DNA from 2 places in the Streptomyces sp. NPDC002004 genome. Region 2 is predicted to be linked to the other one. Evidence: riboswitches for the same ligand, from Rfam matches in the RefSeq annotation. Region 2 holds a riboswitch; the other holds the start of a gene.
The links. A riboswitch is a leader RNA that binds a small molecule or an ion and turns the genes downstream of it on or off. The one in region 2 is predicted to bind thiamine pyrophosphate.
Positions count from the first base shown of each region.

Region 1 (3,889 bases), on a different contig from region 2:
GGCGCCGGGGCATCGCCGTTGCACCTGCACCCGTCGCGTGGACCGGTCCGGTTCACCGGGCGCCTCCTCACATCCTCGGCCGGGCGTGCCTTCACGGCACGCTGCGGGCAGGGTTCGACCTGCCGCTCTGCGCCGCCGACTTCCCATACGGCCCACGGGCGCCGTCCGTTCACCGACGACGGCACGACATCCCGTACCGGCCGACATGGCGTCAGAGACTGCGGGAATTGCCCGGTTTGCCGGACTGAGCCCCGTGCAGACCCAGCCCGACGTGAAGTTCACGGAGGCATCTTGTGCAACCGTCTTCACAAACAGCACGGAGAGCATGCGAAGATGCCGCTCCCCGGGTTCCGACCGGGTAGAGGGGAAGAACAGTGAAGTCAAGGAAATTGAGCCGCAAGCGGCGTCGCGTGACCATACTGACGGCGGCGGCCGCATCGGTCATAGCCGGCGCGGCCATGCTGCCCAACTGGAGTGCCGGTGCGGCAAGCGTCGGCGCCGACGATCCCACGGTGGACCAGCAGACCAAGGCCACCTTCCAGCGGCTCGCCGACGCGGTCTTCACCGACCGCACGGACGCCCTCGTGGATCGCACGCACAAGAGCCGCCAGGCGCGGCTGGCCAGACACTTCTCCGGCGGTGTCCGGATGTCCACCACGCAGGACGGCAGGGAGGACTCGGCGCTGGCCTCGCTGCGCAGCCGTAAGTCCCGACTCGCGTCCCTGGGCGAGCGGTACAGCTCGGCCAAGACCAGCGTGGCCCTGGACAGGACTCGGGTACGGGGCCGCCACGCCGTCGCCGAGGTCACCGAGACCACGACGCTGACGTACGAGAAGGTCAAGGGCACCGAGCCGAAGACCACCGGCTTCCAGGCCCACCACGAGCTGACGTTCAAGGCCGACCGCAACGGCGACTGGCAGCTGACCGGCATCCGCGACACGGACGACGGCTACCTCGCGGTCAACCAGGTCGCCAAGCCGTCCGTCGCCAAGCCGCGTACCGCAGTGGACGACGGCCCGCCCGAGGCGGTCCGCTCGTCCACCTCGTGGCCCGCGTCCTCCAAGCCGAAGAACTTCTCGGCCACCGGCTACGACTACAAGGCCATGGCTGCGTACGCGGCCAAGTACTGGAACCACTACAACCCCGCCTACCCGGACTACAACGGAGAGGGGGCCGGCGGCGACTGCACCAACTTCGTCAGCCAGTCCCTGAAGGCGGGCGGCTGGAAGCACGTCCCGGGCTCGACCTCGGACTTCCACAAGTGGTTCGGCACCGCCGACATCCAGTCGGACTCGTTCGTCGGCGTCAACGAGTTCTCCTGGTTCGCCCTGTCCTCCAAGCGGGTCACCAGCCTCGCCAACGTCTACCAGCTCGACGTCGGCGACGTGCTCCAGATGGACTTCAACAGGGACGGGTCCAAGGACCACTCCATGATCGTCACCTACCGCAGCCCGCAGGGCGTGCCCTACGTGACGTACCACTCCACCAACACCTACAACCGGTCGGTGGCGAGCATCATCGCCTCGTACCCGACCGCGGCGTACTACGCGTACCGCACCTGACCCGCGCGCGGTGCTCCGCCCGCCGCCGCGTGACGCCGGGGTGTCCCGGACACACGGTGGCGGCGGAGCCCCGCACCGCGCCGGAAGGTGTGTCCCCGACATCCCGGCCGCCGAAGTCGTGGAGGGCCTCCCGGCCGGGGCGGACCGATGGGTCCGGCGACCACAGCGAGGGTGGTGCCCCTCGGAAGACGTCCGGAGCCGCAGCACGTCCCCCACGCCATGTCCGGCCCCCGAGGACGCCGCCCCGGCGTTCCGTCGCCGCCCACCACCGCATCGGCGAGTCGGTCGCTACGCTCAGTGACGGATCCACCTCAACGCCCGGGACCTCACCCGCGCTCGCCCCTGGGCACCAGCAGCGTGCCGCAGGGCCCCAGCGCTGCACGCCCGCCCCGTGGCCGGCGTGGATCCTGCATTCGGATGTCCCCGGGAGGCGCGTTAGTCTTGCCGTCATACCGGACACGGGGTGCCCCGCACGAGGGCTGAGATCACACCCGTCGAACCTGAACCAGTTCGTACTGGCGGAGGGATGTCTTCGATGCCATTGGCTCATGTTTCCGGCGGTGTGACCGCCGACGGCCGACGGACCGTCTTCGACGGCCGCATGCCCGCCGCCCCGGGGGACCTCCACGTCGAAGGACGAGGCATCGAGCCGGTCCCCGAGGGCAACCGCTACGGCGGAGCAGGACGCCTCTTCACGGTGTGGTTCGCCCCGAACCTGACCATGACCGGCGTCTTCACCGGCACGATCGGCATCGCGCTGGGCCTGGACTTCCGCACCGCTCTCGCCGCGGTCGTCCTGGGCACGGTCGTCGGCGCCGTACCGACCGCCTACCTGGGCACCTGGGGCAGCCGCACCGGCGCCGGACAACTTCCCCTGGCCCGGCTCGCCTTCGGGCGGGCAGTGGCGGTGCCCGGACTCCTCCAGTGGCTGTCGTCGGTGGCCTGGGACGCGCTGATCGGCCTGTTCGGCGGGGACGCGCTGGCGCGGCTGTTCGGCTGGCCGTTCTGGCTCGGCGTCCTGGTCATGATGGTGGCGCAGGGAGCCCTCGGTGCCCTGGGGTACGAGGCAGTGCACCGCCTCCAGATCGTCATGACCTTCGTACTGGCCGCTGCCTTCGCGCTGGTCGCCTGGCGCATGCTCGGCGACGTCCACCCTGCCGCGACCGGTGCCGCGCACGGTGCCGACCGGGCCGGTGCATTCGTCCTGACCAGCACCATCGCACTCAGCCTGGCGCTGTCCTGGGCACCGTACGCGAGCGACTTCAGCCGCTATCTCCCCCGCGACACCTCGCGGGTCCGCATGTTCTGGTGCACCCTGCTGGGCCTCGTGGTGTCCTTCGTCGCCGTCCAGGCCATCGGGCTGTGGGGAGCCTCGCGGCTGACCGACCAGACCGCCCGGGGCGTGAACGAGCTGCTGGGAGGCGGCACAGTGGGCGCCTTCGGACTGCTCGCCGTGGCGCTGGCGGCGCTGTGCAGCAACGCCATGAACGACTACAGCGGATCCCTGGCGCTGCAGACCGTGGGCGTGCGCGTCCCGCGCCCGCTGGCAGCGGCCTTCGCCGCCGTGCTCGGCTTCCCGCTGGTGCTGTGGATGCACGCCGCGGACACCACCACCCGCTTCCAGAACGTCCTGCTGTTCGTCGGCTACTGGATCCCCGGATTCGTGGCGATCGTCGTCGTCGACTGGGTGGCGCGTGCCCGGGCGCGGGGCGGTGCGGAGATCGACATCGCGACCGAGAGCGCGGCCCCGTCCCCCGGCCTGCCCGCGGTGGTCGCCTTCGTCGTCGCCTTCGCCGCGGCCGTGCCCTTCATGGACACCGGCCTCTACGTGGGTCCCGTGGCCAAGACCCTGCACGGCGGTGATCTCTCCTACTACGTGGCGTTCCTCGTGGCCCTCGCCGTGTACGCCCCCCTACGGCTGCGGCGCCCCCGGCCCACCGCGGCCCCGCCCGCGCCCTGACGCGGGCTCGAACGGCCTCCCCTCCCCCTTGGAGCAACACCCCATGTCCCCGACGTCCACCGACCTGACCGCCTTCGCCGAACGCGCCCTCGCGGACGTACGGACGCAGTCGCCCCTGGTGCAGTGCCTGACCAACGCGGTGGTCACGGGCTTCACCGCCAACGTCCTGCTGGCGCTCGGTGCCGCACCGGCGATGGTCGACATCCCCGACGAGGCAGGACCGTTCGCCCAGGTCGCCTCCGGTGTACTGGTCAACCTCGGCACACCGCACGCGGAGCAGCGGGCCGCCATGATCGAGGCCGCCCGGGCCGCGTCGACGGCCGGCACCCCCTGGGTCCTCGACCCGGTAGCCGTCGGCATGCTCCCC
Region 1 covers NZ_JBSFDP010000057.1:7,915-11,803, forward strand. The annotation lists gene ACWCP6_RS35685 (amidase domain-containing protein) at 375-1,562, shown strand; TPP riboswitch at 2,012-2,106, shown strand; gene ACWCP6_RS35690 (purine-cytosine permease family protein) at 2,098-3,522, shown strand; gene thiM (hydroxyethylthiazole kinase) at 3,566-3,889, shown strand, end outside.
Region 1: another riboswitch for thiamine pyrophosphate. It lies ahead of ACWCP6_RS35690 (purine-cytosine permease family protein); the one in region 2 lies ahead of thiO (glycine oxidase ThiO).

Region 2 (3,889 bases):
CGATCTGTTCGGCGATGTCGGGGAGGGTGAGCCAGGCGGGGACGAGAGCATCGATCTTTGCGTCAATCTCGGTCACGGCACAAGCGTGCCATCCCGGACCGACAGCCGGAAGCCGGGCCCGGGTCCGGGCGCCGGGCCGGGAGGCACCCGGAGTGCCCGTGGCCTTGGGAAAACCGGTTTGCGCGGGCGCCGCCCCGGGGCGGTCCGGCACGGCGGGACTCGGCCGTTGGGGTTCCCGTCACCGCCGTCCCCATCCGGCCGGGTTCCGGCTGTCGCGGTCCCAGTCGTCCCTGCCACACCCGGACTCCCGGCCGGCCGGACGGCGGCCGCCCGGAAGCCCGGCCGGCGCGCTACCGCACCGCCGCCTTCAGCGGCCGCGCCGGGTCGGTCAGGAGGTCCGGGTCCAGCGGGGTCGCCCTTTCGATCAGCTTGCGGCCCTGGGCCAGGTCGCGGGGACGGCCCACGGTGAGGACGGCGGTGAGGCGGGAGCCGCGGAGCCAGCAGGCCGACCAGGCGGGGCCCGTGGGGTCGCCGCGCCACAGCAGCGTGTCGGTGGGCGCGTGGTGACCCGCGTACTGGACGAACCGGCCGAACTGCTCGGACCAGAAGTAGGGCACGGGATCGTATGCGGCGTGCGCCTCGCCGACGATGCCGGCGGCGACGCTCCGGGGTCCCTGCAGGGCGTTGTCCCAGTGGTGGACGAGGAGCCGCTCGCCGTAGCGGGCGGACGGGAAGGACGCGCAGTCGCCGACCGCGTAGACGTCGGGCGCCGAGGTGCGCAGCCGGTCGTCGGCGACGATCTCGCCCTGGGCGCCGAGCGCGACCCCGGAGCCGGCGAGCCAGGCGGTCGCGGGCCGCGCACCGATGCCGACGACGACGGCCCCGGCCGGCACCCGCGTCCCGTCGTCCAGGACCACCGCCCCCGGCTCGATGCGCTCCACGCGCGCGCCGACCCGCAGCACGGCGCCCGCCTCGGCGTACCAGCCGGCCATCGGCGCCGCGACCTCGGCGGGCAGCGCCCCGGCGAGCGGGCGGTCCGCCGCCTCGACCACGGTGACGGCGCAGCCCGCCTCCCGTGCGGCCGTGGCGAACTCGGCACCGATCCAGCCCGCGCCGACGACCACGATGTCGTGCTGGGCCGCCAGGACCGGGCGCAGGCGTTCGGCGTCGTCCAGGGTGCGCAGCAGATGGACGCCCTGCACGCCCTCCGAGCCCGCGAGCCGGATCGGTTCCGCGCCGGTCGCGACGACGAGGACGTCGTACGGCACCGGACCCGCCTCGGTGTCGAGTTCGTGGTCGGCGGGGCGCAGTCCGGTGACCTCGACGCCGAGCCGCAGCTCGACGCCGAGCCCTTCGAAGTCGACGTCGAGGGCGGAGCCCTCGGCCTTGCCGAGCAGCACGGCCTTGGACAGCGGTGGCCTGTCGTACGGCTGGTGCGGCTCCGCGCCGATCAGCGTGACCGGCCCGGTGAACCCCTGCTCGCGCAGGGCCACCGCGGTCTGCACCCCCGCCATGCCCGCCCCGGCGACGACCACGCGTCGCTCCGCCCGTCGTCGCAGTTCGGCGCCGCCCTGCGCCAGGTTCTCGTCGCTCACCCGATCACCATAGACAACTGACGTTCAGTCAGTCAGGGGGGCTGCGGCCACCAGCTCCTCGACCACGCTCGTTCCGCTGCCCTCCCGGGACTCCCACTGCCAGGTCTCCTCCAGGCGCACCCGCCCGTCCGGCAGCTCGACGACGGTCGAGACGCAGTGCCCGGAGGAGGTCCCGCCGTCCACCGTGAGCTGGACGTAGCGGAAGTCGATCCGGTCGCCCGCACGGGTGCCCACGAGGTGCCCGCGCACGACGTCGCCGCCCGCGTAGTCGGCCCAGATCACGCCGTCCTGCTCGCGGTACTCGAAGCGGGTCCTGGTGCCCACCTGCCCCGGGGACTGGTCGACGACGGGGGCGAGGACGCGGCCGTCCAGCGAACGGACCATGGCGGGCGGCTCCCTTACTGCGGTGCGGGGCGAAGAGCTAGGGTGACCAACGATAAGCACTCGCGGGAGCCCGGTCGCAGCGGGCTGAGAGGGAGGCTGGAGCGGCCTCCGACCGTACGAACCTGATCCGGGTCATGCCGGCGAAGGGAGGGGCTGGACGCCCATGTCGTGTACATCAGACGTCCCCGTCTCGGGGGCGGACGTCCTCGTCGTGGGGGGCGGCATCATCGGACTGGTCACGGCCTGGCGGGCGGCGCAGCGCGGGCTCGCCACCGCGGTCGTGGACCCCGGACCGGGCGGCGGAGCCGCCCAGGTGGCGGCGGGCATGCTGGCGGCCGTCACGGAACTGCACTACGGCGAGCAGACCCTGCTGGGGCTGAACCTGGCGTCCGCGCGCCGCTACCCCGATTTCGCGGCGGAGCTGACCGAGGCCACCGGGCTCGACCTCGGCTACCGGCAGTGCGGCACGCTCGCCGTCGCCCTGGACGCGGACGACCGGGCCCATCTGCGGGAACTGCACGCCCTGCAACACCGGTCGGGGCTCGAGTCCGAGTGGCTGAGCGGCCGCGACTGCCGTCGGCTCGAACCGCTGCTCGCGCCCGGCGTACGCGGCGGGCTGCGCGTCGACGGCGACCACCAGGTCGATCCGCGGCGTCTCGCCGGTGCCCTGGTGACCGCGTGCGAGCGCGCGGGAGTGGTCTTCCACCGGCAGTGGGCGGACCGCTTGCAGGTCGTGGGCGACCGCGCCCGCGGTGTCGTCCTCGCGGACGGCACCGGGCTGGCCGCCGAGCAGGTGGTGCTCGCCGCGGGCAGCCTCAGCGGCAGGCTCACCGGCGTCCCCGACGATGTGCTGCCGCCGGTGCGGCCCGTGAAGGGACAGGTGCTGCGGCTGCGGGTGCCCGAGCGGTACGCGCCGTTCCTCAGCCGCACCGTGCGCGCCGTCGTCCGCGGCAGTCACGTCTACCTGGTGCCGCGTGCCGACGGCGAGCTGGTCGTCGGCGCCACCAGCGAGGAGCTGGGCTGGGACACGACGGTGACCGCGGGCGGCGTCTACGAGCTGCTGCGCGACGCGCACGAACTGGTGCCCGGCATCACCGAGCTGCCGCTCATCGAGACCCGTGCCGGACTGCGCCCCGGCTCCCCGGACAACGCGCCCCTGCTCGGCCCGACCGCGCTGCCGGGTCTGCTGCTGGCCACCGGCCACTACCGCAACGGCGTGCTGCTCACACCGGTCACCGGCGACGTCATGGCGCACGTCCTGACCACCGGGGAGCTGCCGGACGAGGCACGCCCCTTCAGCCCCGGGCGCTTCGGCGCCCGGCCCCTCCTCGTGGAGCAGCCCGCATGAGCGCACCGGCATCCGTCTCGGTCTCCGTCAACGGTGCCGTGCGCGCCGTCGCGCCCGGCACCACCCTCGACACCGTCGTCTCGACTCTGACCGCGGCCCCGTCCGGCGTGGCCGCGGCCCTCAACGAAACCGTCGTCCCGCGCACGCAGTGGCCGACGACCACGCTGCGCGAGGGGGACCGCGTCGAGGTCCTCACCGCCGTCCAAGGAGGCTGACACCATGGCCGACGACGCCTTCCTCATCGGCGGTACGTCCCTGTCGTCCCGGCTGATCATGGGGACGGGCGGAGCGCCCAGCCTCGACGTCCTGGAGCGGTCCCTGGTCGCCTCCGGCACCGAGCTGACCACGGTCGCGATGCGCCGTATCGACCCGGGTACGCAGGGCTCGGTGCTGTCCGTGCTCGACCGGCTCGGCATCCGGGTGCTGCCGAACACCGCCGGCTGCTACACGGCAGGTGAGGCCGTCCTCACGGCCCGTCTCGCGCGTGAGGCGCTCGGCACCGACCTGATCAAGCTGGAGGTCATCGCCGACGAGCGGACCCTGCTGCCCGATCCGGTCGAGC
Region 2 covers NZ_JBSFDP010000036.1:16,294-20,182, reverse strand. The annotation lists gene ACWCP6_RS31820 (Rv2175c family DNA-binding protein) at 1-76, opposite strand, end outside; gene ACWCP6_RS31815 (NAD(P)/FAD-dependent oxidoreductase) at 351-1,514, opposite strand; gene ACWCP6_RS31810 (hypothetical protein) at 1,620-1,979, opposite strand; TPP riboswitch at 2,032-2,145, shown strand; gene thiO (glycine oxidase ThiO) at 2,143-3,327, shown strand; gene thiS (sulfur carrier protein ThiS) at 3,324-3,542, shown strand; gene ACWCP6_RS31795 (thiazole synthase) at 3,547-3,889, shown strand, end outside.